Regions from separate parts of the Thalassobacillus sp. B23F22_16 genome, predicted to be linked through region 2. Evidence: predicted binding sites of a transcription regulator. Region 2 holds the regulator's gene; the other holds the start of a gene.

Region 1 (16,433 bases), on a different contig from region 2:
CCCATTTCGTCCGATGACATGTTCAGCGGTCACCAGCGAGTTCAAAACGGCTTCTTCTGTCGCTTCCCCAATCGCGCGGAAGGCTGTATCGATGTCCTCTTCGTGAATCGTCGGGATGGTTAGCGGCTGAGCGGGCTTGTCGTGCGGAATTTTTACAGCAGTTGAAAATCCGAGGACGATATCACCACTGCCATGACCAATCGTCGCCCCTGTCCGGGAGAGTCCGGTGACCGAACGTTTGAGAATCCGGTTTAGCTGCCGCTCGGATACCGGCAAGTCGGTTGCGACGATTACCATCACCGAACCTTTGTCCTTTTCCTCCCAGGAATCAAGAAGCGCTTGCTTCAACTCCTGGCCGACAGGCTTTCCATTCACCCTCAGATCACTCAACATGCCAAAGTTCGATAACACGAGTACCCCCACCGTATATACTCCATGACTTAACTCCATTTGTCGCGACGCTGAACCGATTCCGCCTTTGAGCGAATAACAAAGCATGCCCCGGCCGGCACCGGCGGCTCCTTCTTGAAATTCCGAAGCGGTATTTGTTAGAGCCTCTAACACATGTTCTTTCTGAACGGCCTGGGCTCGGACGTCATTCAACAACATATCATTGCATTCACCGATAACGGGATTTACCGTACCGGTCGTCCGTCCGATTTCCGGGTTCTGTTCCATCGTAGCGGCAATTAATGCATCGGCCGCCGTCCCGACACTTGCGGTATTGGTCAGTACAATCGGTGTCTCGAGCGTTCCGAGCTCATTCACCTGGATGGTTCCAATCGTTTTTCCGAACCCGTTAATTACGTGGCTGGATGCAATCAATTTTTCTTTAAAAATATTTCCCTGATGGGGAAGGATGGCGGTTACGCCGGTTTGGATGTCTCCATCACTTAACGTGACGTGCCCGACTGTCACCCCTTCGATATCAGTAATACTATTACGTTTCCCTGGTTTCATTTTTCCGATTTTCACACCATAATCTGTCATCCGTTTCAAATCTATCACCAAGCTTTCGAAGTTGAAATGTGAGTTTCATTGTACCATGAAAGGAGAGGACTGACGGTTATGAAAAAAACAGCCACTATTATCAATGCCGTGATCAGCGGGATATTCGTGTTTATGATTTCTACCTTTTTTGCTGGGGGAGCGATCGGGGAAAATTATACCGACAAGACCTTCGTGGCTCCGGAGTTTTTCCTAATTGCGGTGATATGGGGAGTCGGTGTTCTGTTAGGAGCCATGCATTTGTGGAAAAAATCGATTTATCTTTTTGTAGTGTCGATTATCCTTATGTGGTTATCCATTCCACTGGGAATAAGGTTTGCTCGGTATGTTGCATCTGTTTTCGCTTGATTCTGAATTTTTTCATCTTTTATCCCAGTAAAGCTTTAAATTGTCAGCAATTAGGCGTACAATGGATAATAATCTAAAACCTCCACTTCAGCTGGAGGTACTTTTTTATCCAGGGCTTTCGTCATAAGTAATGGGCGAAAAGCCAAACTTATTTATCCAACTAATTGAAGAATCTTATCTAATAAGGAGTCATGAAGATGAAAACAGAAGAACTTGTAATCGTAGAAAGCAAGCATAAGCAGCCGAAACCGAACACCGATCAGATCCCATTCGGCCGAACCTTCACTGACCACATGTTTGTGATGGATTACCATGAAGAGAAAGGATGGTACGAACCGCGTATCGTACCGTATGAGCCGTTGACACTGGACCCGGCGGCAATGATTTTCCATTATGGCCAGACGGTTTTCGAAGGATTGAAAGCCTACCGTTCCGGTGACCGCGTTCTTTTATTCCGTCCGGAAAAGAACCTGGAGCGTCTGAACCGATCCAGTGATCGTTTGAGCATTCCCGCAATCGATGAAGAAAAAGTGATGAAGTATTTGGAAGAGCTGATCAGCCTGGAAAAAGACTGGGTCCCGGACACACCGGGTACTTCTTTATATATCCGTCCCTTCATCATTGGAACCGAGCCGAATCTATCGGTTGCACCTTCGAAAACGTATAAGCTGATGATTATCCTGTCTCCTGTCGGATCTTACTTTTCCGGCGGCCTGACCCCGGTCAAAATCCGCGTTGAAGACAAGTTCACCCGCGCGGTCAAAGGCGGTACGGGAATGGCGAAAACAGCCGGGAACTATTCCGCTGCCTACCAGGCCCAGAAGCAGGCGTATAAAGAAGGAAAAGCGGACGTGTTATGGCTTGATGGCGTCGAGAAGCGTTATATTGAGGAAGTCGGCAGTATGAATATCTTTTTCAAGATTGATGGCGAGGTTGTAACCCCGGCATTGAGCGGCAGTATTTTGCAGGGGATTACCCGAATGTCCGTCATCGAACTGCTGGAAAAATGGGGCGTAACGGTTACCGAACGCCGCATCTCGATTGAAGAACTTTACCAGTATCACGAAGAAGGAAAACTGGAAGAAGCGTTTGGGACAGGGACAGCTGCCGTCATTTCACCGGTCGGCGAGTTGAACTGGCTCGGAAAAGAAATGGTGATTAACAACCATGAAATCGGGGAACTATCCCAGAAATTGTATGATACGATCACCGGCATCCAGACAGGGAAGCTCGAAGATACCCAAGGATGGACCGTCAAAGTCAAGTAACTGAAAAGATCCTCCTTGCCCAAGTCGGGCAGGAGGATTTTTTTATCTAAGTGAACCGAGCATGCGGAACATATTTTCCAGTTCACTCAAAGGAAGGGAAGCCGGATCCGCATCCTGCTCATAAAATATCCCCGCCTCCTGGAGGCTTTCGATATAATATTTCTTCACTTTCTCCACACCATCACGAAGCTCATTCTTTCCCATGATATCAGATCTCTTCATGTCTGTTTATTCCTCCTTGTTTGTTGACAGCAGGTCTTTGCTTAATTCTAAGATTAAAGCAGTTACAACAAGGCTTCATCATTTCTGTAAGATAATCTCCCCCACTATTTAGGAAAGTCTCTTGAAATATGACAGTACAATCCTTTCTTCGACCAACTATCCTTGTAGGCAGAAAGGATTTGTTTTTTGTAAAAAAGCACTAGTATTGCTATACCATCGTTGGATTTTTACATTTTCCTAACATTCAAACAGGAACGTATTTTACACTGAATAGGTAGAATTGTAACTTGCAAGAAATAAATTTGAAAAGGAGTGCTGCAAGTGAACAGAATGTTGCCTTTTACAGTAGTAATTGCCATGGTTTTATCCTTTTTCAGCCCGATGATGGAAGAAGAGAAATCTGCGTATGCTGCAGGGACAGGCGAGGTTGTTATCAATGAAATTGCCTGGATGGGAACGACGTCAAGCTATAATGATGAGTGGATAGAGTTACACAACCAAACGGGCGAAGCTATCGACGTTACGGGCTGGACACTGGAAGCCCAGGATGGTACACCCGCAATCGAATTATCAGGAACAATCGCTGCAAACAGCTTTTACATAATGGAGCGAACGGATGATTCGACTGTTCCTGATACGGAAGCTGATCTGATTTATGCCGGAAGCATGTCCAATTCCGGGGAAGCAATGGAACTTCGTGATGCTGCCGGTAATTTAGTCGATGAAGTTGATGCGTGGCACGCAGGAGATAACGATGCCAAGGCATCGATGGAACGACTTCATGCGGAAGGAGAGGGTACCGATCCAGCGAATTGGGCAGATGCCACCACTGAGTATTCCGTTGGTTTTGGAACCCCAAATGGTGCCAATGGCAGCGAAAACGTCGGCGGCTGTGAGGATAGTCAGGAGAATCTATCCAATGTTTCTGAATCAGAAGGTGCTATAAATGTTTATTTCAACAAATGTGCCGATCATACAAATGCCCTTGCTGGAAACGAAGCCAATGACAATGTCAATTTAGAAGACCGTTTGATTGAACGGTTGAACAGTGCTACGGAGAGTATCGATTTTGCTACTTATGAAATCAACCTTCCGGGAATCGTCGATACATTAGTTGCTAAGGCTGCTGAAGGAGTCGATGTGCGTGTAATCGCCGATGCTAAGGATGCCTCTGACCCGCATTATACGGAGCGTTATAAGACGATGAGGTTATACGTAGAAAAAATGGTCCGGGGTGCTGATGGCGAAATTGGCACGGCTGATGATATCCACGTTTTCTCGGACTCACCGATGATGGCAGTGGAAGACAGTACCGCCCGCTCGAAATATGGATTACAGGCTGAGGCCAATGATATTGCAGAAGTGACGGTTGAAATCGGAAACAGTACAGAAACCGGGCGTTTGTTTGTTGAAGCGGAAGAAAAAAGCGCAAATGCCTATTATTCACCAGGGAATCAGATGCATAATAAATTTGCCGTAGTCGATGACCGATGGGTATTTACCGGCAGTTGGAACTTCACAGTGACCGGTTTATATGGCTCAGAAGAAAATATGGAGGCCGGAATTTTGGATGGCAACCAGCAGCACGTGGTTGAAATCAACTGGCCGGACCTTGCCGGAATCTATGAAACTGAGTTCAATGAAATGTGGGGAAGTAATGGAATGGAGCCGGATAAAGCCACCTCGAATTTCAGTACAAGAAAAGTAGATAATACCAAACATCAGGTAAATATCAACGGGGTGCCTGTGGAAATCTATTTTTCCGCCGGAGATGATGCTGTTGGCCGGATGACGGAATTTGTAAAAAATGACGCGGACCTGAATACGTACTTTTCCATTTTTGCCTGGAGCGATCAGGAGCTTGTGGATGAATTAAAGCATAAATGGGAAGGCTCCTATAATGATATGGAAGGTTCTTTGACCGGTTTTGATATAAAAGGGGTGTTTGACACCAGTTTCTGGAATCAGTGGTGGTCTGCTAGTGTAGACATGACAGGAAGAACTGCTTCCCAGGAAAGCGACAACAACCCGAACACCCGCTGGGCCAACCCGGCACCGGTGTATGAGGATGCTGAGTCCCGCAAGCTTCATAGCAAAACGATGCTGATTGATGCAGATACGGAGAGTGATCCGACGGTTATTGTCGGGTCGACCAACTGGAGCAACAATGGTAATAATATCAATGACGAAAACATGCTGTTCATTCATGATGAAGCAATAACCAATCAATTCCTACAAGAATTCCACGCCCGCTACGAACAGGCAGGCGGAACCATGCAGTAAAACCAAAAGCAGCACCCCGGGACATCCAGAAACTGGAGGACCTGGGGTGCTGCTTTGCTGGACAAACTTTTCTTATACTAGACAACGCTGGGGGGATACTAGACAATTCACGAAGTTTATTAGACATCCTGGAAAGGATACTAGCTACTTTTGGAAATTTACTAGACAGAATGAAAAATTTACTAGACAAACAATGCGTATACTAGACACCATACAAGCATCAAACAAAGTCACCCCGGGAAATCCAATATTTGGAGGACCCGGGGTGTTGCTTGTGGTTTAAGAGTGCTGGAGGGCGGCTGCTTTCATGGAGCCGGTTTCTTTGAAGCGGGTATGCCATGCGAAGGCTTTTTCCAGCACGTGCGGAGTCTGGCCGCCTTTTTCCCATGCCTCTTCATAATAAGCATAGAGCTGTTCGCGATACGTCGGATGCGCGCAATTTTCGATAATCACTGGCACGCGTTCTTTCGGTGCCAGGCCGCGCAGGTCCGCGTACCCCTGTTCCGTCACAAGGACGTCGACGTCGTGTTCGGTATGATCGACGTGAGAAACGAATGGTACGACACTGGAGATGTCGCCATTTTTGGCAATCGACTTGGTGACAAAAATAGCAAGACGGGAATTTCGCGTAAAGTCACCGGAGCCGCCGATGCCATTCATCATCTTCGTGCCAAGCACATGCGTGGAGTTGACATTGCCATAAATATCGACTTCAAGCGGCGTGTTGATCGAAATCAGTCCTAACCGGCGGATAATCTCCGGATGGTTGGAAATTTCCTGCGGACGTAACAGAAGCCGGTCACGGTAGCGGTCGATATTCCCATAGACTTCTTCCAGCTTATCTTCTGAAAGTGTAATCGAGCAGCCGGACGCGAACTTGATTTTCCCGGCATCCAAGAGGTCGAATACCGCATCCTGCAATACCTCGGAATAGACTTCCAGCTCTGTGAACTCAGAATCGAGCAAGCCATGGAAAACGGCATTGGCAACCGAGCCGATGCCGGATTGCAACGGTGCCAGATTTTCAGGGAGCCGTCCGACTTCTACTTCTTTTCGTAAGAAACCAATCAAATGATTCGCCATCGTTGCTGTGTCTTCATCTGGCGGTACGATGGTCGACGGGGAGTCCGGCTGATTGGTGATGACGATCCCTTTAATTTTTTCGATGTCAACCTGGATCCCGATCGTGCCGATGCGGTCATCGACTTCCGTCAACGGGATGGGCTGACGCTTGCCCTGAGCCCCTAATTCATAGATATCATGCAGGCCTTCAAAGGCATCGGACTGTGCCAGATTCAATTCAACAATCACATTTTTCGCTTTCTCCGCAAAAATAGAAGAGTTGCCGACAGAAGTGGACGGCACGATCATCCCATCCTTTGTAATTGATACCGCTTCCACAATGGCGTAATCAATCGGGTTCAATATATCCTGACGAATCGCCTCTGCGGTATGGGACAGGTGCTGGTCGACAAACAGCATGTCGCCCTGGTTGATTTCGCTGCGCATCGTTTTATCAGCCTGGAACGGCAGGCGTTTGTGTACAATTCCAGCTTCAGCCATCAGGCGGTCGATATCGGATCCGAGGGAAGCCCCGGTATAGACGTTTACTTTCAGGTGTTCTTCTTTTGCTTTTTCAACTAAAGCAGACGGAACCGCCTTAGCATCACCGGCACGGGTGAACCCGCTCAAGCCAAGTGTCATCCCGTCCTCAATCCAGGAAGCGGCTGTTTCCTCAGAAACGATGCGATCTTCCAGTTGTTTATCTCGTAATCGTTGGTTATAAGTTTGTTTCATACCAAAACCTCCATGATGTAATTTTCTTATAATTCTAACGTCTTACAGCGTTCATCTCTTGGGTTTTGGTATGAAAAGGCTTAAATTCGTACTGAAATAGAAAATTCACGACATAACTAAGAAAAATCAGAACGACAGAATCCTGCGGAACTGGCTCGCGTATGTCTGGCTAACCGGGATCTTAGTGCCATCTTTCATGATCAATAGAAAAGTAGAATGGGAGTCCGGCTGGATCTCAGCAATAAAATTGACGTTGATGATATAGGAACGATGACATCGTAAAAACATTTCCTCGGGTAAATGGAATTCCACTTCACTCAATGTGAATTTATGCGTCCCTGTACCGCGTTCTGATTGGACCCATGTTTTTCGATTGTGAGCTTCTAAAAACATGACTTCCTCGTAAGGGACCGGTATCCAGCGGTCTTCGATATGCAGGGTCAGGAACCTGGACAAAAACTTCAATTGTTTTGAAGGTAAAATTGCAGTGACACAGCCCTTTGGATTTCCGGAATCGATAATGGGCACCGAGGTACCGAAATAAGGAATCCCAAATACCTTGCCATTAATGTGATCGGACGTCTTTTTCCGGACGCTGAGGGCTTTGAATGTTACGGTGTTTTCATTGATTTTATCTCCAGGCTTGATCTTCAAATCGATGTGTTTGCTTGGTTTATAATAAATAAATTGCTTAGAGTCGGATACAGCAATAGAAGCTTCTTTTGGAAATAATTCTTTGAATGATTCTACCATGGAAGAAATGGAGAAATAATCCATCTTCTAACACTCCTTCATTTGTTTCTTCTATATTAATTATAAAGAGGTGTATGAAAAATAGAAAACGTTAACAATCTGAAAATGAGAAAAAAGGGGAGATGAGGAGTCACTGAATTCAGGCAAATATTTTGATTTGAAGCTTATTTTCAGGTATTCTTTTATTGTGAAACACTTTACATAACCCTCTTTCCACCTCTCATCCTATACTCTTTAAAGGAGAATTTTACCTTATATGTTTTTTGACGCTTTCGGCACTGATACCTTTTTACTTCTAACTGCATTACTTTTATTTAGTGGTGTACTCGTAGCTAAATTTTCAAGCCGCTGGGGAATTCCATCCTTGATTTTATTTATCCTGGTCGGAATGCTTTTTGGTAGTGATGGCTTAGGAATTATTTATTTTGATGATGCCAGCACCGCGCAGATTATTGGGGTATTCGCTCTGGTCATCATTTTGTTTGAAGGTGGTCTGCACACAAAGTGGAGGACTGTTCGCTCTGTGGCGCTTCCATCTCTTTCGCTTGCAACCTTTGGTGTGCTGTTTACTTCACTCATCATCGGATTTTCAGCGTACCTGATTTTTGAGCTGACGATTCTGGAAGGCATGCTGCTCGGTGCGATTGTCGGTTCTACAGACGCGGCTGCTGTTTTTGCTGCCCTGAAAGAACGAAATATCAAAGCAAAAATGGGAGCGACTCTGGAAGCAGAATCGGGAACCAACGATCCGATGGCCGTTTTCCTTACGTTGTCCTTGATCGAATTGCTCACGGTACAGGATCAGTCGATTTGGATGATGATTCCGATGTTTTTTGTCCAAATGGGTATGGGGCTATTGTTCGGTATTGCTCTCGGGAAACTGGCCTCGTACTCCATCAACCGGATTAAACTCGATTCAAGTGCCCTTTATCCGATTTTTTCTGTTGCCTTCGCCCTGGTTACCTATAGTGTGACAGCCTTCCTGGGAGGAAGCGGCTTTTTGGCGGTCTATGTCGCTGCACTTGTCGTTGGCAATAGCGAGCTCACTTACCGTTATTCCATTTTTCAATTTAATGAGGGATTTGCTTGGATGGCGCAGATCCTAATGTTTATCATCCTTGGCCTGCTTGTTTTCCCTGGTCAGGTATTCACTTCAGCAATCATGCTTAATGGCTTATTGTTATCTGCCTTATTGATTCTGGTGGCCCGTCCTATAGCAGTGTTTTTATCTCTTATAAAAATGGGTTATTCCGTAAAAGAAAAATTATTTATTTCCTGGGCAGGTCTTCGTGGGGCAGTCCCAATTGTGCTCGCAACATTTCCGATTGTCAATGGTGTTGAAAACAGCCAGGTCATGTTTAATGTTGTGTTTTTCATTGTACTGACTTCTGCTCTAGTCCAGGGATCGACCATTTCTCTCGTAGCAAAGAAGCTGAATCTTGTTGGACCAAAAAAAGATGTGCCGCACCATTCGATCGAGCTGATTTCCATGGGGAAAGCCTCAGCCGAAATGATTCAGTACCAGGTAAGTCCCCAATCAGCGGTTGTAGGGCAAAAGCTTCGTGACGTTGAGTTCCCAAACCGGGCGAATATTAGTGCTATCATCCGGGATAATCAGGTGATCACCCCATATGGTGAGACAGAAATCAAAGCCGGCGATTTTCTTTATATCCTTGTAGAAGCTAAATATAAAGAACAACTAAAAAAAGTACTGGAACAACGAGTAGAACGAAGTGCCTTCGAATAAAATGTAAACATTCCGCTCGCCTGGGAACACTAAAAGAAAATTGTGTTTCTGCGAAAGGGGATTTCTCATGAAATTCGGCAGCCATGTTTCCATCCGGGAAGGTTATTTAGGAGCAGCCAAACAGGCAGCCGCCATGAATGCGGCTGCTTTTCAATATTTCCCCAAGAACCCGCGCAGCCTGTCAGTCAAAGAATTTAACCGAGACGACGCCAGCCTTTGCAAGGAGTTTAGTGAGCAGCATGGTCTTGTGTCTATCGCTCACACGCCTTACCCTACCAGCCTGACTCCTGCAGATGACCGTAAGCGGGAAGCGGTGGTGGCGTCCTTGCTGAATGATCTTGAAATTACCAACGCCTGCGGTTCGATCGGCGTGGTCGTCCATTTTGGGAAGCAGGTTGAGGATGGTGATCCCCTTGTCAGCTACCAGCTGATGATCGGTGTTCTCAATGAAGTGCTTTCCGAATGGGAGGGAAGCTGTAAAATTCTCCTGGAAAACAACGCGGGAAAGCCAGGATCAATGGGGACGACGTTAGAAGAGTTGAGCCGGGTGCGCGAGTTATGCGAGGCGCCTGAGAAAATCGGTTTTTGCCTGGATACTTGTCATGCCTTCGCGAGCGGATTATGGGATGGGAACAACTGGGAAGCTGTTTTGGCAAAAGGGAACGAGCTCGGTTATTTTAATCATCTGGAAGCCATCCACTTCAATAACTCCAAATATGAGACCGGATCCGGGAAAGACCGCCATGCCAATATATTCGGGAGCGGCTACATAACGGAAGAGCAGTTCGGACAATTGATCGCCACCCCACAGCTTGCTGACATCCCGTTTATTTTGGAGACCCCTAAAGATACCCCGACACATGAAAAAGAAATCCGTCAGCTGCAGGAAAAATGGGGATCAAGTTAATAGAAGAAAAAAAGCGTGAGGCTGAAGCCTGACGCTTCTTTTTTTACACTTTAAGAAAGTTATAAGAAACACTAAGGCTTTCGCCGTAAAGACTTGGCAATAAGCCAAGTTTTTTAAAATGAGAAAAAGCAGCCATATTAGAGCTAATATGGAATTCTGTCAATAAAGTGGACAAAAATAGATCACTCATCGGGCCATTTTTTTCTTCCGCGTGTCTTCTTCCGAAACACTTGGATGCCTCCGCATAAAGGGAAGGATACCAAAACCGATCCTACCCTTTATGCAGAGGGAATGTGTGCTGAAGCGAGCTTCTGACTTTGGCTCGAATAATAGGCCTTTTCTTTTTCGATAGGGCTCTTATCATCCAAGAAGGAATGCATACGCTTCTGGTTATAAAATTTAATATAAAATTGAACAGCTAAAATAGCTTCAGCTTTTGTAGGGAATACGTATTTATACAGGTACTCCTTTTTAAAAGAGGCAAAGAAGCTCTCGACACAGGCGTTATCATAGGGTGTGCCTTTCCGGCTCATGCTGATAGTGGCTTGGGCTTCTTCAAGGGTTTTAACATATGCCCTGGAACAGTATTGGGATCCTTGATCCGAATGGTGGATCCATCCTGCTTCTGGCTCCCGAAGGGAGATAGCTTCTTCTAAGGCATGTAGAGATAGCGATTGTTCCATATGGTCATCAATCCGAAAACTGATGATACGGCGAGAATATAGGTCCATGACAGGATTTAGATACAAGAATCCTTCACCAGTATGAATATAGGTAATATCTGTAGCCCAGACCTTGTTTGGAGCTTCTGGTTGAAACTCTCGTTTCAAATGGTTAGGAAAAGTTTGATTGGCATGTTTCGAATCGGTAGTCGCTACAAATTTCTTTGGTGGCACTGCATACAGTTCTAACTCTCTCATACGGTTAGTCACTTTCTTCACGGAAACCGATAGTCCATCCTCATCCCGGATTTTTTTATGAATACGAGGGCTGCCGTAACACCCATGATTATCGTGATAGTGAAATAGAATTCGCTCATCTAAATAACGATTGAATGCTTCCCGCTCTGTTTCTGGCTGCTCTAACCTGTGGAGGTAAGCATAATAGCCTGATGTAGACACACCAAGAACTTCGCACATCTTCGATACGGTGTGTTCTGTACGATGTTCATAAATGAACTCGAACTTTACTCTTTTTCTTGCGTGAAGATGTGCATTGCCTTTTTTAATATTTCGGCTTCCTCCTGAGCTTCAAGCTTCTCTTGCCGTTCTTTTTCATACATCTCTTTGTACTCAGAAGCCGTTAATAGCTGGTTTTGTTCCTCTTTTTCTGCGTTCTTCTGCTTGTCACGATAGCTCCCTACCCACCGCTTAACGGTACCGTAAGGTAAATTGAGCTTGTGGCAAATATCAGTCATTTTATGCCCGTCTAGGACAATCATTTTAGCTACATACTCTTTAAATTCCGAACTGTAACTCTTCATTTTTTTAGTCAAGTGAACACGTCCTTAATTTAAGCTTTGGGTCGATTAAAACATGGCTCACTACCTGTGTCCACTTTCTATACTAGTTCCAAATACCCATCTGATGAGAGACAGGAACAGGCTTAAGAGAGCAAATTTCGGGAATAACAGAGACAATTTCGCGAATAAGAGAGATACATTTGAAAATAGAGAGACACACCCACCAGGAAGAGATATAACATACTTGAGTAATAGGTGGAATGGGAGTGTGATGTGCCTCACATACATTTGAGGCACATTCCGCTAGGATAGAGGTACATTTGATAGAAAAAGGAGTGGCCGATGATGAGTCATGAATGTGCCGGAATGAAAGTAGACAGCGGAGCAACACAACTTTGTGCAGCCTTACAGCACTTGAAGGATGAACACCCAAAGCTTGAGGAATTGATGAAACAATTGCAGCTCGCAGCAGCACAAACAAAAGAAACCACAGAAGAGCAGATCACCCAATTGCTTGCGCTCCGGGAAGAGGTCGTATCCTTTATGGAACAGCTCATTCCCCATTCGGAAAAAGAGGAAGGCGTCTTATTTCCGATGATGGGCAAGTATATTGGTACCAGTACCGGTCCGCTTGTCGTCATGGAATATGAGCATGATCTGGCAAAAGAGAGCTTTGAGTCTTTTCTGAATGGGACAGAAAATGTATCCGAAATCGAGGATCCTGCGCGTTTGAACCTCCACGTCCTCGAAGGGTGCACAACACTATTTTCTCATTTCAATAAAGAAGAAAATGTACTATTCCCGATGGCGGAAAATGTGCTAACAGACGAAGATAAGGAAAAATTGGCGGAGGCCTACCAGATTTCCATAATAAAATGACACGGCTAAATCACCAGCCGTGTCATTTTTCCTGCTGCAAAAACTTACGAATAAAGGAGAAAACCAGCGACCTGACTTGTTCTGATTCATTGAAAAGCGCATGCTGGGCGTGATCGATCTGGACCATGGTCAGCCGACGAAACTTCTTTTGCAAAAACTTCATATTATAACGCCAGGCTACGGTCCTGTCCTGATTGCCCTGAAGAACGAACGTCGGCGTGTTCGTCACAGGGTAACTTTTCAGCTTCCTGTTCCAATCGAGCATGGCACCGACCCAGTCCAGCGGAATCGCCCGGCTTTGCAGGGGATCGATTTTCCGTAATTTCAAATAATGCTCGTCAGAAGAATTGACACGGAAATTACGTTTTACTTCCTGTAGGAATGGGATGATTTTTGCTAAATAATAGCCAATTACCGTCCCGTACCAATGCTCAGAATGAACGAGCGGAGCGGCCAGTATAACTTTGTCAAAGATGTGGTCATGATTGTTCAGCACATAATCGATTGCGATTGCACCCCCGGTGCTATGACCGATCACATAGAAGGGACCGCTCCTTTCTTTTTTTGCCAGGGAAAGCAGCTGTTCGAGGGATTGGACATAATCCGAAAATCGTTCCACGGAGGGTGATTCCCCCTCAGAAAGCCCGTGTCCTTCCAGGTCATAGCTGATTACAGTATAGCCCAATTCATTCAAAAATCGGATGATATGCTTGAGATGGCCGACGTGATCCAAATAGCCATGCAGCAAGAATACCGTTCCTTTTGATTGTTTTGGCGCGAACATCTGGACGAGCTTCTTCGTCCCGTTCGTTTCCACCTTACCAAAATGAAAATCTACACCGGAAGTATTCAAACCATAATAATTTAAGTAAGCAGCTACATCCTGGTTTATTTCTACTGGTTTGCTGAAATCGAACGTGTCATTCCAACCTGATAACCGTTCCAGTACAGCTTTGATATTTTTCATTACTATTTTCCCCTTGTTCCTTTGTTTTTTCATTAGTATCACCACGTATGTTTTTCTAGAAACATGAATTACCATCAGTCCGGACACCCCTGGATAATTAACAATATCTGGTCTTAATTACCATCTGACTTCCATGGTTGTTCCTGACAAATCATATACCGCTAGTTAATCGAACTTTGCTATGTTATAGTAACACTAATTGTGCCATTTACCACATAAGAAAGGGACGAGATAGTGATAGATAGACAAAATGAAGTGAGAGAATTAATCAGTGAAAAAGTTAAAAGCCAGAAGAGCCAATTGCGGGAGAATCTCCGCTTACACAAAGAAGATTACCAGGGCAACATAGCGAACAACGCAGATAACCTGGTGCGATGGCGGGGAGACCTGATTGAATTATATGCCGAAACCATTGTACGGGATCTGGAAGAGAGCGATAAGAAGGTGAAGGAATGGGGAGATAAAGTATCTGATTTTCTCGTCAACATTCAAATGCCGCTGGATTTAGCGATAGAAGAAATACGCTATTACCGGAATATGATCGGGGAAATCATTCGGGACACTGGGGAACAAGAATCGTTATCTCTCCGTGACTTCTATGATTTGGTGTCTTCCTTCGATTTGGTTGTCGATCAAGTCGTAGAAATCATCTGTGTTTCCTATATGAAAAAATACAACCAGAAAATGTACGCTACACAGACGGAAATCAACGAACTCTCGGTACCAATCATCGAGATTACGGAGAGCGTCGCTGTTCTGCCCTTAGTTGGTGCGGTAGACACCCAACGGGCCCAGTTATTGATGGACCATGCATTATCAGAAAGCTCAATAAACGATTACGATTATTTCATCATTGACGTATCCGGTGTACCCGTCATCGATACGATGGTGGCTCACCAGATTTTCAAGGTAATCCGTGGGTTAAAACTGATCGGCGTTGAAGTGAAAATGAGCGGTGTTCGTCCTGAAATTGCCCAAACGATGGTGCAGCTTGGAGTAGACTTTGAAGACACCTTATCATTTTCCAGCCTTCATCGTGCATTGGACTATATCGGATTCGGACTCAAATAAAAATAGACACGCCCAATGCTGGCATGTCTATTTTTCTCTTATATGGAGGATTTGTCTCATAACCCATGAAAAATTCTCTTTTATTTTCGTTTTTATCTATTATAATTCCGACATTGGCTCTCTTATTTGCAAAATTGTCTCTTATACCAATTCAATGTCTCGTATCGATGACACTTGTCTCCCATACACACCGAAAACTCACTTATTATGCATAGCCGACTTCTTTTCCGCGATGGTTTGCGTCAGCTCGTCGACATGCGCCGTCACAAGTTGTTCGGCCTCTTCCAGGGTTTCAAAAAATACGTGGCGGATGGAGCCGTCATTATTTTTCTCTGCATGTTTATATTTCGGATCATAATAATGAAGGAGCAGCTGCTCGACGACAGTCCGGTAATCACGCTCCTCCAGTGCCTCAGTTATGATACGTTGAGTCTCTGGCGGGGTTCTTTTTTCAATCACTTCCCAGGCAGCCTCAATCGCTTCATGGTGCTTGTCCGGCTGGTACGTGGATAGAATCGTATCGACACGGATAGGGACGGACGTATGAACCTGGATACGCGGGCCGGTTTGTTTACCTTCTATAATAAAAGCGGGAACCTCAATGTTACCGAGGCGTTTGCTTTCTGATTCAATGATATAGTAGTCGGTTTCGCCAATTTCCTGGATTCGCTGCCACAACCGGACATCAAAATCCTTTTGACTGCGGTCTGGCAAATCGACACGACCAAACACAGAACCGCGATGGGCAGCAAGCCCTTCCAGGTCAATGACCGGGTACCGCTTATCAGACAGGCGTTCCAGAATTTCTGTTTTCTTCGTACCCGTCAATCCTTCCAATACAATGAAAGTCCGATTCAGACGCGCTGTCGCTTCCAGGTCTGCCACGACCTTTTTGCGGAACGAACGGATGCCGCCTTCCAGCTGATAGCATTTCAACCCCATCAATTCGAATATTGTCGCCAGTGTCCGGCTCCGCATGCCGCCACGCCAGCAATAAATGATCAGTGGCTTTCTGCCAGAAATCTTTTTTGCCTGCTGGTAAAAATCCGGGAGCTTCGGTGACACGAGTGAAATACCGAGGTCTTTGGCTGCTTCTTTCCCAACCTGCTTGTATGTAGTTCCAACCGTGACACGCTCTTCATTAGAGAAAATCGGCATGTTGATGGCACCGGGGATATGGAATTCTGCATACTCTTTCGGTGTCCGGACATCAAGGACGGGACAGTCCATCTCTAAAGCTTCCGCTATCGTCACTTTCTTCATCGATTTCACCTGCTTTATACCTGAGTGTGTATTGTCAGTATAACATGCCCGGCTTACATTTTTCCTTTCGCGGTAACTTAGGTTAGAATATAGGAAGAAAGTATCTGTTCAAGAAAGGATATCAACCTATGGCAAATCATGAGAATTCGGCCAGCACCTGGCCTCTACTAGACACACTAGCCCCATTCCTGCAGCAGGCATGGGAGAACTCCAAATTCCAGAAACCGACCGAAATTCAAAAACAGGCGATTCCGCCGATTTTAGAGGGGAAAGACGTGCTCGCTGAGGCACCGACAGGAAGCGGGAAGACGCTTGCGTATCTTTTCCCCGTCCTGCAGAAAATCGATCCCGAGAAGAAAGATACCCAGGCTGTCATTCTGGCCTCTTCACGAGAGCTCGTCATGCAAATCCATGAAGAAATGCAAGTATGGAGTGCCGGAAGCGGTATTTCGAGTGCC
Region 2 (16,433 bases):
TGATTAGCGGGGTTAATGCTACCAGTGCAATCATACCAAATCCATCTATTAACACGTTGGCACCCTCTATCGCTTCAGCTGCACCTTGAACAAACGCCAATATAAACGTTGCGGTCATCGGTCCTGAGGCAACCCCTCCTGAATCAAAGGCAATTCCGACAAAAAGTTTTGGTACCACATAGGTCAAAGCTATGGCGATGATATAACCTGGTAAAAGATAATGCCATAATTGGAGTTCGGGAATAAGTATTCTTAAGATTGATAATGACACGGCAAAACCAACCCCGATACAGAGAGAAAACATGACGATCTTTCTCCTTACATAACCACTGGTAACATCCTCTATCTGATGTGTTAATACATAAACTGCCGGTTCTGCAAGAATCGTAACGACCCCAAGAACAAAAGCTATAATAACAATATATGATTTATTATCCAAAGATGCGATTGAATGTCCTATAGCGGTTCCAACTTCCATAAATCCAGCATTTACCCCTACTAAAAATAAAACAAGCCCAACAAATGTGAATAAAATCCCTGTTAGTATTTTTCTAACCGCTTTTATAGACATTTTAAATGAAAATTTTTGGAATACAAGAAAAATTATTAAAATGGGGAGAAGTGCCAATGTGATTTCTTGTGCAATTATAGGAAGCTCATGTAAAAAAGCACCTAAAATCGATACGGAATCAGCCGAATGTTGATCAAGATTCCCCGATAACTTGTCCGTCTGAGCAATGATATTCATAATCATAACAGCTATAATTGCGCCTGTTGATGCAATAGCAACAAGTCCAAAACTATCTTTCTCCGAAGCTTTACTATCCCTCTTTAGAGAAGAAATCCCTAGTGCAAGTGCCAAAATGAACGGAACCGTTAACGCTCCTGTTGTTGCTCCAGAAGCATCAAAGGATATAGCTAAAAACTCGGGTGAAGTAAATAAAGATAGGACTAAAATAATCAGATACAAAACAGATAGTACTTTATATAATGGGATATTGAACACAATTCTAACAAGTCCTGTCGCAATAAGTACTCCAATTCCTATTGAAACAACAATCACGATACTAGCTTTTGGGATCAGACCTGACGTGACTAGATCAACCTGTCGGGCCAATATATGTAAATCAGGTTCCGCGATTGAAATAAAAAAGCCAAGTAACAGCCCAGCGATCACAACCACCCAAATTTTATTGGTTTTGGCTATTGTTTTCCCCATCGCTTTTCCGATAGGTGTAATTCCGATATCAACCCCAAATAAAAATATAGATAATCCAATAATGATGAATATTGCGCCGATTATAAAACTGACAATTAATGAAGACTCCAACGGAGCTAATGTAAAGTTCAAAATCAAGACCATTACTGTAATGGGAAGGACTGCATATAATACTTCTTTTAACTTTGAGACTATTACGGTCAAAAAGCTCATTCCTTTCTATGTAGTTTTAAGAAGCTCTGACACTACCATGTTCTAATTATTGATACTGGGCTAATGAGAGAATGTGAATTCAAGATGGAGGTTTAAAGAGGGTAATCAATAAAAAGGATACTACAGAATAATTGGAAAACTAAGATAAATTGATACCTAGTATAGTCAACGCATCTTCCTTTTTTAACCATACCGATATTTTATAATGATTGTAAGAGCTACTTTTAATTTTATCATTAACAAAGCTTTTGTAGGTAATTTTCTATTTTTATAACCTACGTATCAGCTAGTAATAGCTACAACCACGATTGGATATACATCAAAATGACTCTTACTAGAGCAATAGACTAATAGAGCAAAATTGTAAAATCTAATTAATCGAAAACTGTCAAATTTTATTCTAGCGTTTACAACTGGATTGAATCATCACTCTTTAGATGAACGCGGACATTTAACACAAGAAAAGCCTCTCAAAAGTTCTGTGAACTAATGAGAGGCTAACAAAAATATAATTTTTTATATATTGAATGACAAAAAGTATGTCAATCAGGTATGACATTGGGGCATAAACCCCTTCACAACAGGGTTTTGGGCGTTATTACATCATGCCGCCCATTCCGCCCATGCCACCCATGTCTGGCATGCCGCCGCCTGCGCCGTTGTCTTCTTCTGGAAGATCAGCAACGACTGCTTCTGTAGTTAAGAACATAGCTGCTACGGAAGCTGCGTTTTGTAGTGCGGAACGTGTAACTTTGGTTGGGTCTACGATACCAGCGTCAACCATGTTGACCCATTCGCCGGATGCAGCGTTGAAACCAACACCGACTTTTTCACCTTTCAGGCGCTCAACGATGATGGATCCTTCAAGGCCAGCGTTGTGTGCGATTTGACGTACTGGCTCTTCAAGCGCACGTACAACGATTTGTGCACCTGTTGCTTCGTCGCCAGTAAGGTCAAGGCCTGCTACTTTTTCGTAGATGTTAGCGAATGCAGTACCACCACCGGCTACGATACCTTCTTCAACCGCAGCACGAGTAGAGTTCAAGGCGTCTTCGATACGAAGCTTACGCTCTTTCAATTCTGTCTCAGTAGCAGCACCGACTTTGATGACAGCTACGCCGCCAGAAAGTTTAGCAAGACGCTCTTGTAGTTTTTCTTTATCGAATTCAGAAGTAGTTTCTTCTGCCTGCGCACGGATTTGAGTGACGCGGGAAGCGATTTGCTCAGCGTTTCCTGCACCTTCAACAATTGTTGTGTTTTCTTTTGTAACAACCACTTTAGAAGCACGACCCAATTGCTCGATGCCAGTGTTCTTAAGCTCAAGACCAAGGTCTTCTGTTACTACTTCAGCACCAGTTAGTGTAGCGATGTCTTCAAGCATTGCTTTACGACGGTCACCGAATCCTGGAGCTTTAACAGCTACGGCGTTGAATGTACCGCGAAGCTTGTTCACAACTAGTGTTGCAAGAGCTTCACCTTCAACGTCTTCTGCGATCAATAGAAGCGGTTTGCCTTGTTGTACGACTTGCTCAAGTACAGGCAATACTTCCTGGATGTTACCGATTTTCTTATCTGTGATCAGGATGTATGGATCTTCAAGAACAGCTTCCATTTTATCCTGATCGGTTACCATGTATGGAGAAGCGTATCCACGGTCGAACTGCATACCTTCTACTACTTCAAGCTCTGTGTTGAAGCCTTTGGATTCTTCGATCGTGATGACACCATCGTTTCCAACACGCTCCATTGCCTCTGCGATCAATTGACCTACTTCATCGTCACCAGCAGAGATGGAAGCAACTTGTGCGATAGATTCCTTACCTTCGATTGGCTTGGAAATGTTCGCTAGTTCTTCTGTAGCAAGTGCTACCGCTTTTTCGATACCGCGGCGTACGCCTACTGGGTTCGCACCGGAAGCAACGTTTTTCAATCCTTCACGGATCATCGCCTGAGCCAGTACAGTTGCAGTTGTTGTACCGTCACCAGCTACATCGTTTGTTTTAGAAGCAACTTCCGATACAAGCTTGGCACCCATATTTTCGAAGTGGTCTTCCAGTTCGATTTCTTTCGCGATGGTTACACCGTCGTTTGTAATTAGTGGAGAACCGAATTTCTTCTCAAGAACGACGTTACGTCCTTTTGGTCCCAATGTCACTTTTACAGCATTAGCAAGTGAATCTACACCACGAAGCATTGCGCGTCGTGCGTCTTCATTAAATTTAATCTCTTTAGCCATGAATAAATGCCCTCCTTATCAAACTTGAATCTGTACGTATTTTATTTGAAACTTGAGGAATTACTGAATGACAGCCAATACGTCGCTTTCGCGAATCACTAAGTATTCTTTGCCTTCATATTTAACTTCTGTTCCTGCGAATTTAGAGTAGATGACATGGTCGCCTTGAGCAACTTCAAGCGCTACTTTTTCGCCATTATCGGTAACTCGTCCAGATCCTACCGCTACTACTTTACCTTCTTGCGGCTTTTCTTTCGCGGAGTCTGGAAGTACGATTCCGCTCGCAGTTTTTTCTTCCTGTTTTACAAATTCAATCACAATACGATCACCAAGTGGTTTTAACAATTCGGACACCCTCCTCAATGTGATTCTATTCATTTACTTATCGATTTATTAGCACTCGACATTCTTGAGTGCTAACACAATTATTATAATAATCAATCACATTTTATTTTGCAAGTAAGAAGTGTAAATTTTTTTCGAAAAAGATTGGTGAAAAATGTCGGGTAAATCCTTATTGTTACGCGGGCTTTTCAAACTGTGTTAAAATACGGAGAGTGACCGAAATTGTACGTAAAGGAGTCGTTCGATTTTGCCAAATAGATATTGGTATATTATCGCTATATATATTGCAGCACAGTTATCATCTATTGTCGGAGTACCGCTCCTGATGGCGGTCGGGCTCGAGAAGGGCATAGCGATTACAAGCTGGGCGGTGTTCAGCTTTTTTATCGCCACTTTAATCATTCTATTCTTATTGAAGCCGGATATGAAACAAGCTTCCATGCAGCGGGATCGTTCCAGTGCAGGAAACATCGCGTTATGGTCATTCCTTGGGGTATTCCTTGCTTATTTCGCTCAAATGATTGCGATTCTAATTGAAACATTTGTCTTTGGCATCAAGCCAGGATCTGAAAATACACAGGACCTGATGGAGTTCGCCCGCATGTCACCGGTGTTCATCATCGTCATGGTCTTATTCGCACCGATTTTAGAGGAAATCATTTTCCGTAAAATCATTTTCGGTACGATTTATAAACGGTCGAACTTTATTGTGGCAGTGCTCGTATCGGCAGTGGCATTCGCCGCTTCCCACTTCGATTTCACGCATATGGTAGTATACACGGCAATGGGAATCGTCTTCGCATACCTGTATGTAAAAACGAAAAGCATCATTACCCCGATCATTGCCCATATGGCAATGAATACCGTTGTGGTCATTGGGCAATACAGCCTGTCGGAAGAGGATTTCAAACGGATGCAGGACCAATTTGACCAGCTACAAACCATTTTTGGAGGCTTCTTACTATGAGAACATCACCGCTATTCATGGCCTTCCTTTATTTTATAATGGGATTGGTTTTCACCTATATAGCGGCACAAAGTGTCGATGATACGATCTGGAATTTCATTACGATCTTTCTGGCTATTCTGGCCACTTTTGATTTTGCCGTTTCAATCCGTTTATTCAATCTGCACATCAGGCTGAAAAATTCAAATAAGAAATAACAACACGAGGCCTGTTTTTTAACAGGCTTCTTTTTGTTTAAAGGGGGATACATAACGATGAAGACTTTATTACAAGGAAAACAGGTGAGACTGACACAGGTGACCAAGGAAGACCTCGAGGCGATAGCAGACTGGTATCACAACTCTAATTTCTCCCGCCTGTTTGACGCATTGCCAGCAGCCCCGAGAACAATGGACCAGTTGGAGTCATGGCTCCAAGAGTCCAATGAGTCTAACAACCAATACACCTTTTCGATTCGGAATGAAAGCAATGAATTTGTCGGATATGTGGAATTAGAAAGCATCTTATGGATTCATCGAAACGGCTGGGTCAGCATTGCCATCGGCGATGAAGAATATCAGGGAAAAGGTTACGGCATGGAGGCGATGCAATTACTGATCGATTTCGCCTTTTATGAATGCAACCTCCACCGTCTTCAGTTGACGGTATTTTCCTATAACCAGCCTGCCATCTCCATGTACGAAAAACTCGGCTTCAAAAAAGAAGGCACCCACCGGGAATTCCTCCTTCGCGACGGACAAGCATTCGATATGCACCTGTATGGACTGCTAGACTATGAATGGATAAAGTAAAAAACGCCTCTGCTCAGCTCTTTAAGCTGAGTCGAGGCGTTAATTGTTTTCCTGGCTTTCCTTTTTATCACTTTCCACACCCTTTAAGATGAAAGAAAATGGAATCGCAATGATCAATATGACTGCGGATACGAGAAAAGCCTCATTAAGTGTCTGCAAGGTTGCTGCCTGCATATCCAAATCGGGCGAGGTCGCAATCGCTGCACGTCTTACTTCATAATAAATGGAGAAGAAAACGATCCCTAACGAAGATGATATCTGCCGTAAGATATTGTTCATCGCAGAACCCTGTGCTACGAGATGTTCCGGGATTGCGTTCATACCGGATGTCGTGGCGGGCATGTTCCCCATCCCCATTCCAAGACCTCGGATCGTATTCAATACTAATATCCACCAATATGGCGTATCAAGGCTCAGAAAACTTAACCCCAGGGTTGCTACTGCCATGATGGCAAGGCCGGGAGGAACGACGAACTTCGGCCCTTTTTTATCAAGCAGCCTTCCACCAATCGACATGAATAATCCACTGGCCGCTGCAGCCGGCAGAAACAGAAGGCCTGTTTTGATCTCCCCTAACCCATAGACATTCTGAATCAATAATGGCAATAAGAAAATACCGGAGAAAAGACCGATCGAGGCCGCTGATGTAACAAGAATCGATACCGAATACGTTGGCACCTTGAATACAGATAGGTTCAATAACGGCTGTTCCTGGCGGTTTTCATAAAAAACGAAAGCCACTAACGCCAGGATACCTCCGATGATTAGTACCATACTCACAGGAGACAGCAGTAATTCCAGCGTCCTCCCTCTTCCAAGTGCATAAAGGATGGCACCAATCCCCGTAGTGACGATCACAAAGCCGCCTGCATCGAATTTCAGATCCGGCTTTGTCTCGGTCGGTTTCAAATACTTGCTCGATAACAATATGCCAAGCAAGCCGAACGGTATGTTGAATAAAAACAGCCACTGCCAGGCGAAGAACTCGATGATAACCCCGCCGATCGTCGGACCGATGGCTGGAGCGACCATGACAGAGATTCCGTAGATACCGACAGCCAGCCCCCGTTCATCCCTAGGAAAAGCATTGAAAATCAGTGCCATCGCTATCGGCATCATTAGACCGCCTGCCATCCCCTGAATTGCCTGGGCGACGATAATCATGCCTAACGACGGAGCGAGCGAACCGGCAATCGACCCGATAATGAAGACACTGAGGCCAATCAAATATACTTTCTTCTTGCCGAACCGGTCTCCAAAATACCCCGTAAGAGGCATTGTCATCCCCATGGAAACCATAAAAATTGTCAGCATCCAGCCGACATCTACCGCATTAGCATCAAAAATTTCCATGAATCGGGGAAGCGTCGGATTCAGCATGCTGTTATTCAATATGACCGTGAAAGTTCCAAATAAAACGGAAACGACAACCAGCCATTTTGATGGCAACTTGCCCATACAGCTCCCCTCCAGTTAATTTATTTCGAAACACGAACTATCATCTACTATACCATAGTAACCCAGCCACTTCTCTCATCTTGCCTTCCATGATATACACCTTCCGTGTAATATCTAAACTTGAAACCAAAGGAAAACGGTAAAACTCCTGTGTAACCAAAAAAGGACGACCGTGGTGGTCATCCTTTTATTCTTCTTGTTCCTCGCCCGCTTCAAGCGGATAGTGTTTCAGGAAATACACCAGCGCTTGAAGTTCGATCGACAAATCGATATGGTGGACCCGGATATGTTCCGGCACCGTGATTCTTGCTGGTGTGAAATTCAAAATCCCGGAAACACCAGAGTGGACAAGCCGGTCCGTAATACCCTGGGCTGCTGCAGACGGAACGGTAAGTATCGCTGCAGTGATATCGCCTTTTACCATATCTTCGAGTTCATCGATATGCTTCACAGGCACTCCGCCGATTTCTGTTCCTACTTTATCCGCATTAGAGTCGAATGCGTACTCAATTTTAGTATTATTGTTCTTCATGAAATTATAATGTAAAAACGCGGTACCTAGATTACCGACACCAATCAAGGCAACTTTTGTGATTTCATCCTGATCAAGCGTTTTTCGGAAAAAGGAAAGCAAGTATTCAACGTTATAGCCATAACCTTTTTTACCAAGGGCTCCAAAATAAGAAAAGTCGCGGCGGATGGTAGCAGAATCAACTTTGACCGCATCACTGAGCTCTTTGGAGGATACACGCTGTTTCCCCTGGCTGTGCAGATTATTGATGAATCGAAAATATAATGGCAGCCGCTTCGCTGTCGCTTGTGGTATTTTATGTTGCTCGATATCCATATCTTTCACTCCTTGCTTTCTCTATAGAAGTCCCCGCTTTTCCCGCCTGTTTTCTCCATCAAATAGGTAGGTCCTATGACCATTCCTTTATCAACGGCTTTGCACATATCATAAACGGTAAGCGCAGTCGCTGAAGCTGCCGTGAGCGCTTCCATTTCTACACCGGTGCTTCCCTTCGTTTTGACTGAAGCATCAATCATCAAATGGTAGGTATCTTCCCCTTCTTGCTTCCATTCGAAATTGACGTCGACACCCTTCAGCTGTAATGGGTGGCACATCGGTATCCAGTCGGGTGTCTTTTTAGCTGCCATGATTCCGGCAACCTGAGCAACCGACAGCACGTCACCTTTGGAGATTTCTTTATTGGTGATCTTCTTATATATTTCATGGTTTACCTGGACACTGGATACAGCAGTCGCTGTTCGCGTGGTGACATCCTTTTCCGAGATATCGACCATTCGTGCCCTTCCCTGCTCATTGAAATGAGTGAACTCTGTCAAAGTAAAGCCTCCCTTGAAGCAGAAATTCTATTATGTGTATTTACATTACTTGTATTTTACCAAAAATGCAAAAGATAGTCGTTAAGTTTTTCACAATCTGCCATCATGCTTCTTGCCTGCCAGCTTTGATGTAAGATACACTTGACTCATTGAGGTGAACAAACATGATTCTGATGCAGATGAACCAGATTGAAAAACGATTCGGTGCTGAACTCATTCTATCGAATATTAAAATAGAAGTACAAACGAATGACCGGATTGCCATTGTCGGTCGTAACGGCGCAGGTAAGTCCACCCTGCTAAAAATCATGGCGGGAGAGATGGCTCATGATGGCGGGGAAAAGTTTCAGCCAAAGGACGTTTCCATTGGCTACCTGGCCCAGAATACCGGACTTGAATCCGACCGTACGATTTGGGATGAGATGGAGAAAGTCTTCAGCCATCTGAAGAAACTAGAAAGCGAGCTTCGTTCCATGGAAAGCCGGATGGCGGACCCCGACCTGATGGCAAACGAAAAAGAATACCAGCAACTATTGAAGGAATACGACAGTAAGCAGGAAACATTCAAAATGGAAGGCGGCTATCATTATGAAGCCGATATAAAAGCCGTACTGAACGGTCTTAACTTCCATGATTTCGATCTGGCTACCCCGATCAATACGTTGAGTGGCGGTCAAAAAACGCGGCTCTCGCTTGGGAAACTGTTGCTTTCCAAACCGGATGTCCTGATTCTGGACGAGCCGACCAACCATCTGGACATTGATACGCTCAGTTGGCTGGAAAATTACCTTCAGGGCTATCAGGGTGCAGTCGTCATCGTATCCCACGATCGGTACTTCCTCGATAAAATCGTGAAGACCGTGTATGAAATCGCCTTTCAATCTTCCAAGAAATATCACGGAAACTATAGTGATTATTTGAAAAAGAAAGAAGCCGATTTCGAGCTGGAAATGAAGCAGTACGAAAAGCAGCAGGCAGAAATTAAACGGATGGAGGAATTCATCCAGAAAAACATCGTCCGGGCTACAACCAGCAAGCGGGCACAAAGCAGAAGAAAGCAGCTCGAAAAAATGGATCGTGTCGATAAACCGAAAGATGACAATCAATCGGCGAAGTTCTCTTTCCAAGTTTCCAGACAAAGCGGTAATGACGTCCTCCGCCTTCGTGATCTTGCTTTCCGTTATCCGGATAGTGAAACGAACGTGTTCGAAAACGTCCACCTGGATGTTAACCGCGGTGACAGTATCGCGCTTGTCGGTCCGAACGGAGTCGGCAAAACCACCCTGCTCAAGACCATCATCGGCGACTTGAAAGCCAGCCAGGGAACGATTCAAATCGGAACCAATGTCCAGGTCGGTTATTATGACCAGGAACAGACAAAGCTCCATTCTACAAAAACTGTGCTCAATGAGTTATGGGATGATTATCCGATGAAAAACGAAAAAGACATCCGTACCATTCTCGGAAACTTCCTGTTTAGCGGCGAAGATGTGCTGAAGCCTGTTTCGTCTTTAAGCGGCGGCGAAAAAGCCCGTCTGTCCCTGGCTAAGTTGATGATGCAGGAAGCGAACCTGTTGATTCTCGATGAGCCGACCAACCACCTGGATCTCGACAGCAAAGAAGTATTAGAAGCGGCACTGGTAGACTTCCCAGGCACGATTATTTTCGTTTCCCACGACCGTTATTTCATTAATAAAATCGCGACACAGATTTTTGAAATGAAACCTGGGGAGTCTCGTATGTTCCTCGGTGATTACGACTATTATATAGGGAAAAAACAGGAAGAATATGAACTGGAGCAGCTGGAAAGCCAGGATCGCCAGCAGGAAACCAGCACCACACCAGACACGAAGACGAGCTTCCATCAGGATAAAGCCCAGAAACGGGAAGCCCGTAAACGCCAGCGGCGCATCGATGAAATCGAAACAGAAATTGCAGAAATCGAAGCAGCCATCGAAACCAACGATGAACTCTTATGTGATCCGGATATTTACCAGGATCATGAAAAATCACTGGAATTAACTTCAGAGAACGAACAACTGAGCAACAAGCTGGAGCATTTAATGGAAGAATGGGAAGAACTTCATACCGAAGAATAATAGAGCTTTGCTGATCACAGAATCAGCAAAGCTTTTTTACTTAGGGGAAACCGATGGAAACTTATCATTTCTACCCGTTGTATAAACGTAAAATACTAAAAATCTTTCATAATTTAGTACCCATTTCCTTATACCTCCTATGGTAAGCTAGAGGTATGTACTAGAACAGGAGTGTTGGAAATGTTGAAGGTGCTTATTGTCGATGATGAACCTATGATTCTCGAAGTCTTAGAAGCTTATATAAAAAAAGAAAATTATGATGTCTATTTGGCCGAAAACGGCGAAGAAGCATTGCAAATGTTTCATAGTGTCCACCCTCACTTCGTCATCCTCGATCTGATGCTGCCGGACCTTAGTGGCGAAAGTGTTTGCCAGCAGATTCGAAAAACATCGGATGTGCCAATCATGATGCTGACGGCAAAAGGACAGGAGAATGATCGCATCAATGGGATTGAAATCGGAGCGGATGATTATATCGTCAAACCATTCAGCCCCCGCGAAGTGATCGTGCGGATGAAATCGATTTTAAAAAGAACAGGCTATCTCTATATGGAAGATTCTTTATCATTCAATAACGGGGAGCTGACGATCTTCCCGGCTAAAAAGCTTGTTTATGTTAATGATGAGTCCGTTTCACTGACCCCGATTGAATTTCAATTGATTACCCAAATGGCCAACCGGCCAGGCTATGCATTTACCCGGGCGGAGCTATTGAAAACCATCCAGGACGCTGGCTATTTTGAGGGTTATGAAAGAAATATAGACGTCCATATCAAAAACATCCGGAAGAAAATTGAAGAGGATACGAAACATCCCAAGTACATCCTGACCGTTTTTGGTACAGGATATCGATTTGGAGGGGAAAGCTGATGTTCCGAACACTGCGTGCCAGAACCTTGATTGCCTTCATTGCTATTTCTTTGATTGGTGTTGTTTTTATCAGCGGAGCTTTTAAATATGCTTTTGAAGACTGTTTCAGTGATTACCTGGATGATAAACGAGAAGCAGAAGTGGACCGGGTCGTCACATTCCTTCAAAAGGAACACCAACGTGATGGTAAGATAACAGGAGACAGTATTGATGCGATGCTTCCCTATCAGGCGATGACAGAAAGCTTATTTTATCGAATCTATGACAGCAGCGGGAGTCTGGTGCTTGATTCTACAGACCTCGTAAAGGAAATAGCCAAAATGAAAGAGGATCAGCATGGGGAAGCACCGAATTATAAAGATATGGATTACACTCAGGAGACGCGGGAACTGACTTATGACGGCGAAAACATCGGCACGATGGAAGTCAATTATCATCGTGGCTATGAGAAAGGTGAATTTCAGTTCCAGGCTAAAATCGATAAATACATTGCTGTCTCCGCCCTTGGAATTTTCGGGTTATCGATCGGGCTCAGCTTTTTATTCAGTAACCAGCTGACTTCAGGTTTGCGCCGGGTAAAGGATGCAGTCCAGGCGTTAAGCAACAATGATACGACCGTACGTGTTACGAACAGTAAACTGACAGACGAAATCCAGCAGGTAGCGGATGCCTATAACCAGCTCGCGGAACGTCTGAATAGCCAGCAGATGCTGCGAAAACAATTCACAGCGGATATCGCTCACGAACTCCGCACGCCCATTACAATTTTAAAAACACAAATCGAAGCCTTTCAGGATGGCATCTGGCAACCGACCCAGGAACGCCTGGCAAACAGCCATAAAGAGCTGATGCGACTGGTACGAATGGTCAATGACCTCGAGGAACTGATGGAAGCAGAAAACCCTGATATCCATTTGAATGTGGAAGAAGTGAATACGAACCAAACACTCACCCATATCAAAGAGCACTTCTATGTCGCGGCCAAACAAAAAGATCTTCAGCTCGATTTGACCCTCCCGGAGGAACCGATTTATTTTGAAGGCGATAAAGACAGGGTCTGGCAAATCATGTTGAACCTTGTATCAAACGCTATCCGTTATACTCCGGAAAAAGGAACAATCCGGATTCAGGCAAATGAAACGGCAGAAAATGTCTTTATTACGGTAACCGACGATGGAATCGGCATCGCTGCGGAAGACTTACCGCATATATTCGACCGCTTCTACCGTGCAGAAAAATCACGGGCCCGCAAAACAGGAGGAGCTGGAATCGGCCTGGCAATCGTGAAAGCACTCGTTCAGGCCCATCATGGTCAAATAAATGCCCAAAGCACAGAAGGAAAAGGTACAAAAATGATCGTACAGCTTCCTAAAAAAACTTCCACTAAGTAGGAGGATGATTGGATGTGGCAGCTCAATGAAGTGACCTCCCTGCTTACTATTGAGGTTCCTATCATACAAGCAGGCATGGCAGGGGGCGTCACTACGCCGGAACTGGTCGCCGCAGTATCTAATGCCGGAGGGTTAGGAACAATCGGAGCCGGTTATATGACTCCAAAGGAATTACAGACAGCTATCCGGGAGACAAAAAAGCGGACAGATAAGCCGTTCGGTGTCAACGTGTTCGTACCGGAAGAAAGCACAGGATCTGAAGCAGATATCTCGTTCGCCAATGACTTGTTGCAGCCTTTTCATGAGGAATTACAAATAGAACCGACCGAGGAGGTATCGCATTCCTCCTCTACTTTCCAAAAGCAACTGGACGTCATTGTAGAAGAAAAAGTTCCCGTTTGCAGTTTTACTTTTGGCGTGCCATCACAAACAGTGGTCAGCCGTTTAAAAAACCATCAGATTCGCCTGATCGGTACAGCGACTACAGTCAAAGAAGCAATCATCAATGAAGATGCCGGAATTGATCTTGTCGTTGCACAGGGCAGTGAAGCCGGCGGTCATCGTGGAACATTCGCTGCTTCCTTTGAGCAGGGAGCGGTCGGTATCATGTCCCTTGTTCAAAGAATGGCAGCCCGCGTATCTATTCCAGTCATCGCTGCCGGTGGTATTATGGACGCGCGTGGCTTTGTCGCTGCGACTAAGCTTGGCGCTCAGGGAGTGCAAATGGGTACCGCTTTCCTGACATCACCAGAAAGTGGCGCAAAACCGCTTCATAAACAAGCAATTCTCGAAAGCGACGGCGATGATACGGTGCTCACCCGCTCGTTCAGTGGAAAACCAGCACGAGGAATTGAAAATGCCTTCATCCGCCATTTGCGCCAGCATGAGCATCAATTGCCGCCTTATCCCATCATGAACACGTTAACCAAAACATTGCGAAAGGCAGCAGCTGAACAAAACAAACCCGACTACATGTCCCTCTGGGCAGGTCAGAACGCCTCCCTCAGCCGTGAAGTCCCTGCGGGTCAAATAATCGAACGCATGGTCAACGAAATAAAAGGACTATGTGAATAAGGGGAAACTGTCATGAAATTTTCATGGCAGTTTTTTTGTGTCCATTTTTGACTACTTCGTGGCTAACTTATAAAGAAGATATGAAGACGTCATTTTTCGTGACATTTGTCACAGTTGAGTCTCCCACCCTCTCTCTACAATAAAGTTAACGACAAGGATGAGAGGTGAAATCAATGCTTAGTAACATGCTTGGAAGTAAAAACATGACAGAAAAAGACTGGAACAACTTGCTTGATACAGCGTTGCCAGATGTAGAGAAAGAGATGGAGGCATCTCCCTTCGATACAAAGCTGAGTTTCAATATGGCGGATGATGCCAGAAAGGTAATCAACGGCAAGTTGAATATCAAAGACTTCCATAAAAAATACCATTCCAAATTGATGCGGGAGTTCGGGGAGGAAGTAGGACAGGACTTTGCTTCTGGTGCCGATGATGACAGTACGGCGACAGACGGCGTCAAATGGGGCATGGTCATCGATTTACGGAAATGTGTTGGATGTGATACATGTACGGTTTCCTGTAAGGCGGAAAATCGTACTCCACCCGGGATCTCCTACAATGTGGTCCTGGAACAGGAAATCGGTGATTTTCCGAATGTCGCCAAAGTGAATTTACCGCGCCCATGTATGCAGTGCGAAAAGCCTTCCTGCGTGCAAGTCTGCCCGACCAGGGCGACATTCAAACTGGATAATGGCATCGTAACCATTGATAATGACCGCTGTATCGGCTGTCGTTATTGTATCGTTGCCTGTCCTTACGGTGCGAGATCGTTTGATTTCGGTGAAAGCTACGAAGATGAAATGCTTGGCTATAACGATGTTACCAGTCCTGAATATGGGATTGAACGCGGGGAAAGAAAGCCAGGCAAAACACCGATCGGCACCGTAAGGAAGTGCAACTTCTGTCTGCACCGTCTGGAACGTGGCGAAGAGCCGGCTTGTGTAGAAACTTGTGTCGGCGATGCCAGATTCTTCGGAGATTTGAACGACCCGAACAGCACCGTATCCAAGCTATCTAAAAGTCCACGCGCCTTCCGCTTGAAGAGTGATCTAGGCAACGGACCGAATGTCATCTATCTAAAATAGGAGGTGGAACCTATGGCAACTACTGCAGTAGCTGCGCCGAAGGTTAAAGTCAAAGAAAAACAAAGCAAACGTTTTAAGCTATGGATAGGATTTTTATTATTATTGTTCTTCGCTGGCGGTTATTTCATCGTTGAGCGTCTCGTCCAGGGGCTTCCGGTCACCAATTTATCATCGATCACCCCCTGGGGAGCCTGGATTGCCTTTTATATCTTTTTTGTCGGCTTGAGTGCAGGGTCCTTCCTATTGTCTACCTTGATCTATGTATTCGGCATGATGGAATATGAGCGGATCGGAAGGATGGCCCTATTTACTGCCATTGTCTGTATGATTGTCGCTTTGACCTTTGTATTGATGGACCTCGGCAGGCCGGAACGGATGTTGAACGCCATCATTTATTGGAATGTTACCAGTCCGCTGGCATGGGAGGTCCACTTTTATCTCGTCTACATCGCCCTGCTCACGACAGAATTATATATTGCCATGCGGGAAGATCTCGTTCGGTTAGCTGGAACACCTTCTTTAAAAGGAAAAATCGCCAAGTGGCTCACATTCAAAAACAGCACCATTAATGAAAGTACAAAAAAACGCGACCATAAGTGGATGAAGATTCTCGGAACCATCGGGATACCACTTGCGATTTTAGGTGTCCATGGCGGTACTGGTACCATTTTTGCCGTCGTGCAGGCACGTCCATCATGGAACACCGGTCTCTTCCCTGTCATCTTCGTCGTCTCGGCTATGGTCTCAGGGACCGCCCTGTTACTTGCCATGTACATCATTAAGAAAAAAGCAACCAGACAAAAAATCGACCACGGCATGGTCGTTTCCCTTGCGAAGATGATGGTCGCGTTTCTATTCATCGACCTTGGTCTCCAGTTCTATGAATATCTCGTCGGTGTTTATGGATTGGAACATCACCATCTCGAAGGGCTCGGCACGATGATGGGCAGCGCCTACAGCTGGTCCTTCTGGGGAGTGCAAATGTTCCTTGGAGCGGCTATTCCCATATTTTTAGTCTTCTATAAGAAAACGAGTAAAAACGTCAACGCCTTGCTGACTGCCGCCATCCTCATCGTCATCGGAATCATCGGTGTACGCTTCAACATCGTCGTACCTGCACAAATTGTCCCATTGTTCGAAGGGTTCCCTGCCGGTGACTACTTCCCTACCTTCAATGAATGGATGGTAAGCATCGGAATAGCAGCAATGGGATTGTTAATTTATACGTTCGGAGAACAACTTTTGCCGATTGAAGAAATTCAATCACCGGAGAAATCGGAGGGCTGATCATGGATAATAAACCAATGAAACGGAGAAGTTTTTTAAAAGCATTAGGAG

The links. The regulator Rex, encoded in region 2, represses fermentation and respiration genes when NADH is low (regulators of the CRP and FNR family bind a similar motif). The targets are predictions, from matches to a motif close to TTGTGAAATATTTCACAA.
Region 1: the regulator Rex is predicted to act here: its motif matches at 12,062-12,079, upstream of ACGTNI_RS16165 (hemerythrin domain-containing protein).

What each region holds. Positions count from the first base shown of each region.
Region 1 is NZ_JBIEKD010000024.1:5,101-21,533, forward strand. It holds gene ACGTNI_RS16110 (DmpA family aminopeptidase) at 1-990, opposite strand, end outside; gene ACGTNI_RS16115 (hypothetical protein) at 1,069-1,356, shown strand; gene ACGTNI_RS16120 (branched-chain amino acid aminotransferase) at 1,554-2,624, shown strand; gene ACGTNI_RS16125 (hypothetical protein) at 2,667-2,846, opposite strand; gene ACGTNI_RS16130 (phospholipase D-like domain-containing protein) at 3,177-5,129, shown strand; gene scpC (succinyl-CoA:acetate CoA-transferase ScpC) at 5,409-6,926, opposite strand; gene ACGTNI_RS16140 (LytTR family DNA-binding domain-containing protein) at 7,053-7,703, opposite strand; gene ACGTNI_RS16145 (potassium/proton antiporter) at 7,936-9,426, shown strand; gene ACGTNI_RS16150 (deoxyribonuclease IV) at 9,494-10,333, shown strand; gene ACGTNI_RS16155 (IS3 family transposase) at 10,612-11,562, opposite strand; gene ACGTNI_RS16160 (transposase) at 11,520-11,828, opposite strand; gene ACGTNI_RS16165 (hemerythrin domain-containing protein) at 12,141-12,674, shown strand; gene ACGTNI_RS16170 (alpha/beta hydrolase) at 12,697-13,641, opposite strand; gene ACGTNI_RS16175 (STAS domain-containing protein) at 13,876-14,712, shown strand; gene mnmH (tRNA 2-selenouridine(34) synthase MnmH) at 14,911-15,975, opposite strand; gene ACGTNI_RS16185 (DEAD/DEAH box helicase) at 16,104-16,433, shown strand, end outside.
Region 2 is NZ_JBIEKD010000035.1:4,850-21,282, forward strand. It holds gene ACGTNI_RS18460 (DUF1538 domain-containing protein) at 1-1,432, opposite strand, end outside; gene groL (chaperonin GroEL) at 2,031-3,668, opposite strand; gene groES (co-chaperone GroES) at 3,729-4,013, opposite strand; gene ACGTNI_RS18475 (CPBP family glutamic-type intramembrane protease) at 4,261-4,980, shown strand; gene ACGTNI_RS18480 (YdiK family protein) at 4,977-5,177, shown strand; gene ACGTNI_RS18485 (GNAT family N-acetyltransferase) at 5,235-5,771, shown strand; gene ACGTNI_RS18490 (MDR family MFS transporter) at 5,811-7,229, opposite strand; gene ACGTNI_RS18495 (redox-sensing transcriptional repressor Rex) at 7,417-8,076, opposite strand; gene moaC (cyclic pyranopterin monophosphate synthase MoaC) at 8,082-8,576, opposite strand; gene ACGTNI_RS18505 (ABC-F family ATP-binding cassette domain-containing protein) at 8,741-10,675, shown strand; gene ACGTNI_RS18510 (response regulator) at 10,856-11,545, shown strand; gene ACGTNI_RS18515 (sensor histidine kinase) at 11,545-12,936, shown strand; gene ACGTNI_RS18520 (NAD(P)H-dependent flavin oxidoreductase) at 12,949-14,010, shown strand; gene dsrO (sulfate reduction electron transfer complex DsrMKJOP subunit DsrO) at 14,184-15,095, shown strand; gene nrfD (NrfD/PsrC family molybdoenzyme membrane anchor subunit) at 15,108-16,382, shown strand; gene ACGTNI_RS18535 (molybdopterin-dependent oxidoreductase) at 16,385-16,433, shown strand, end outside.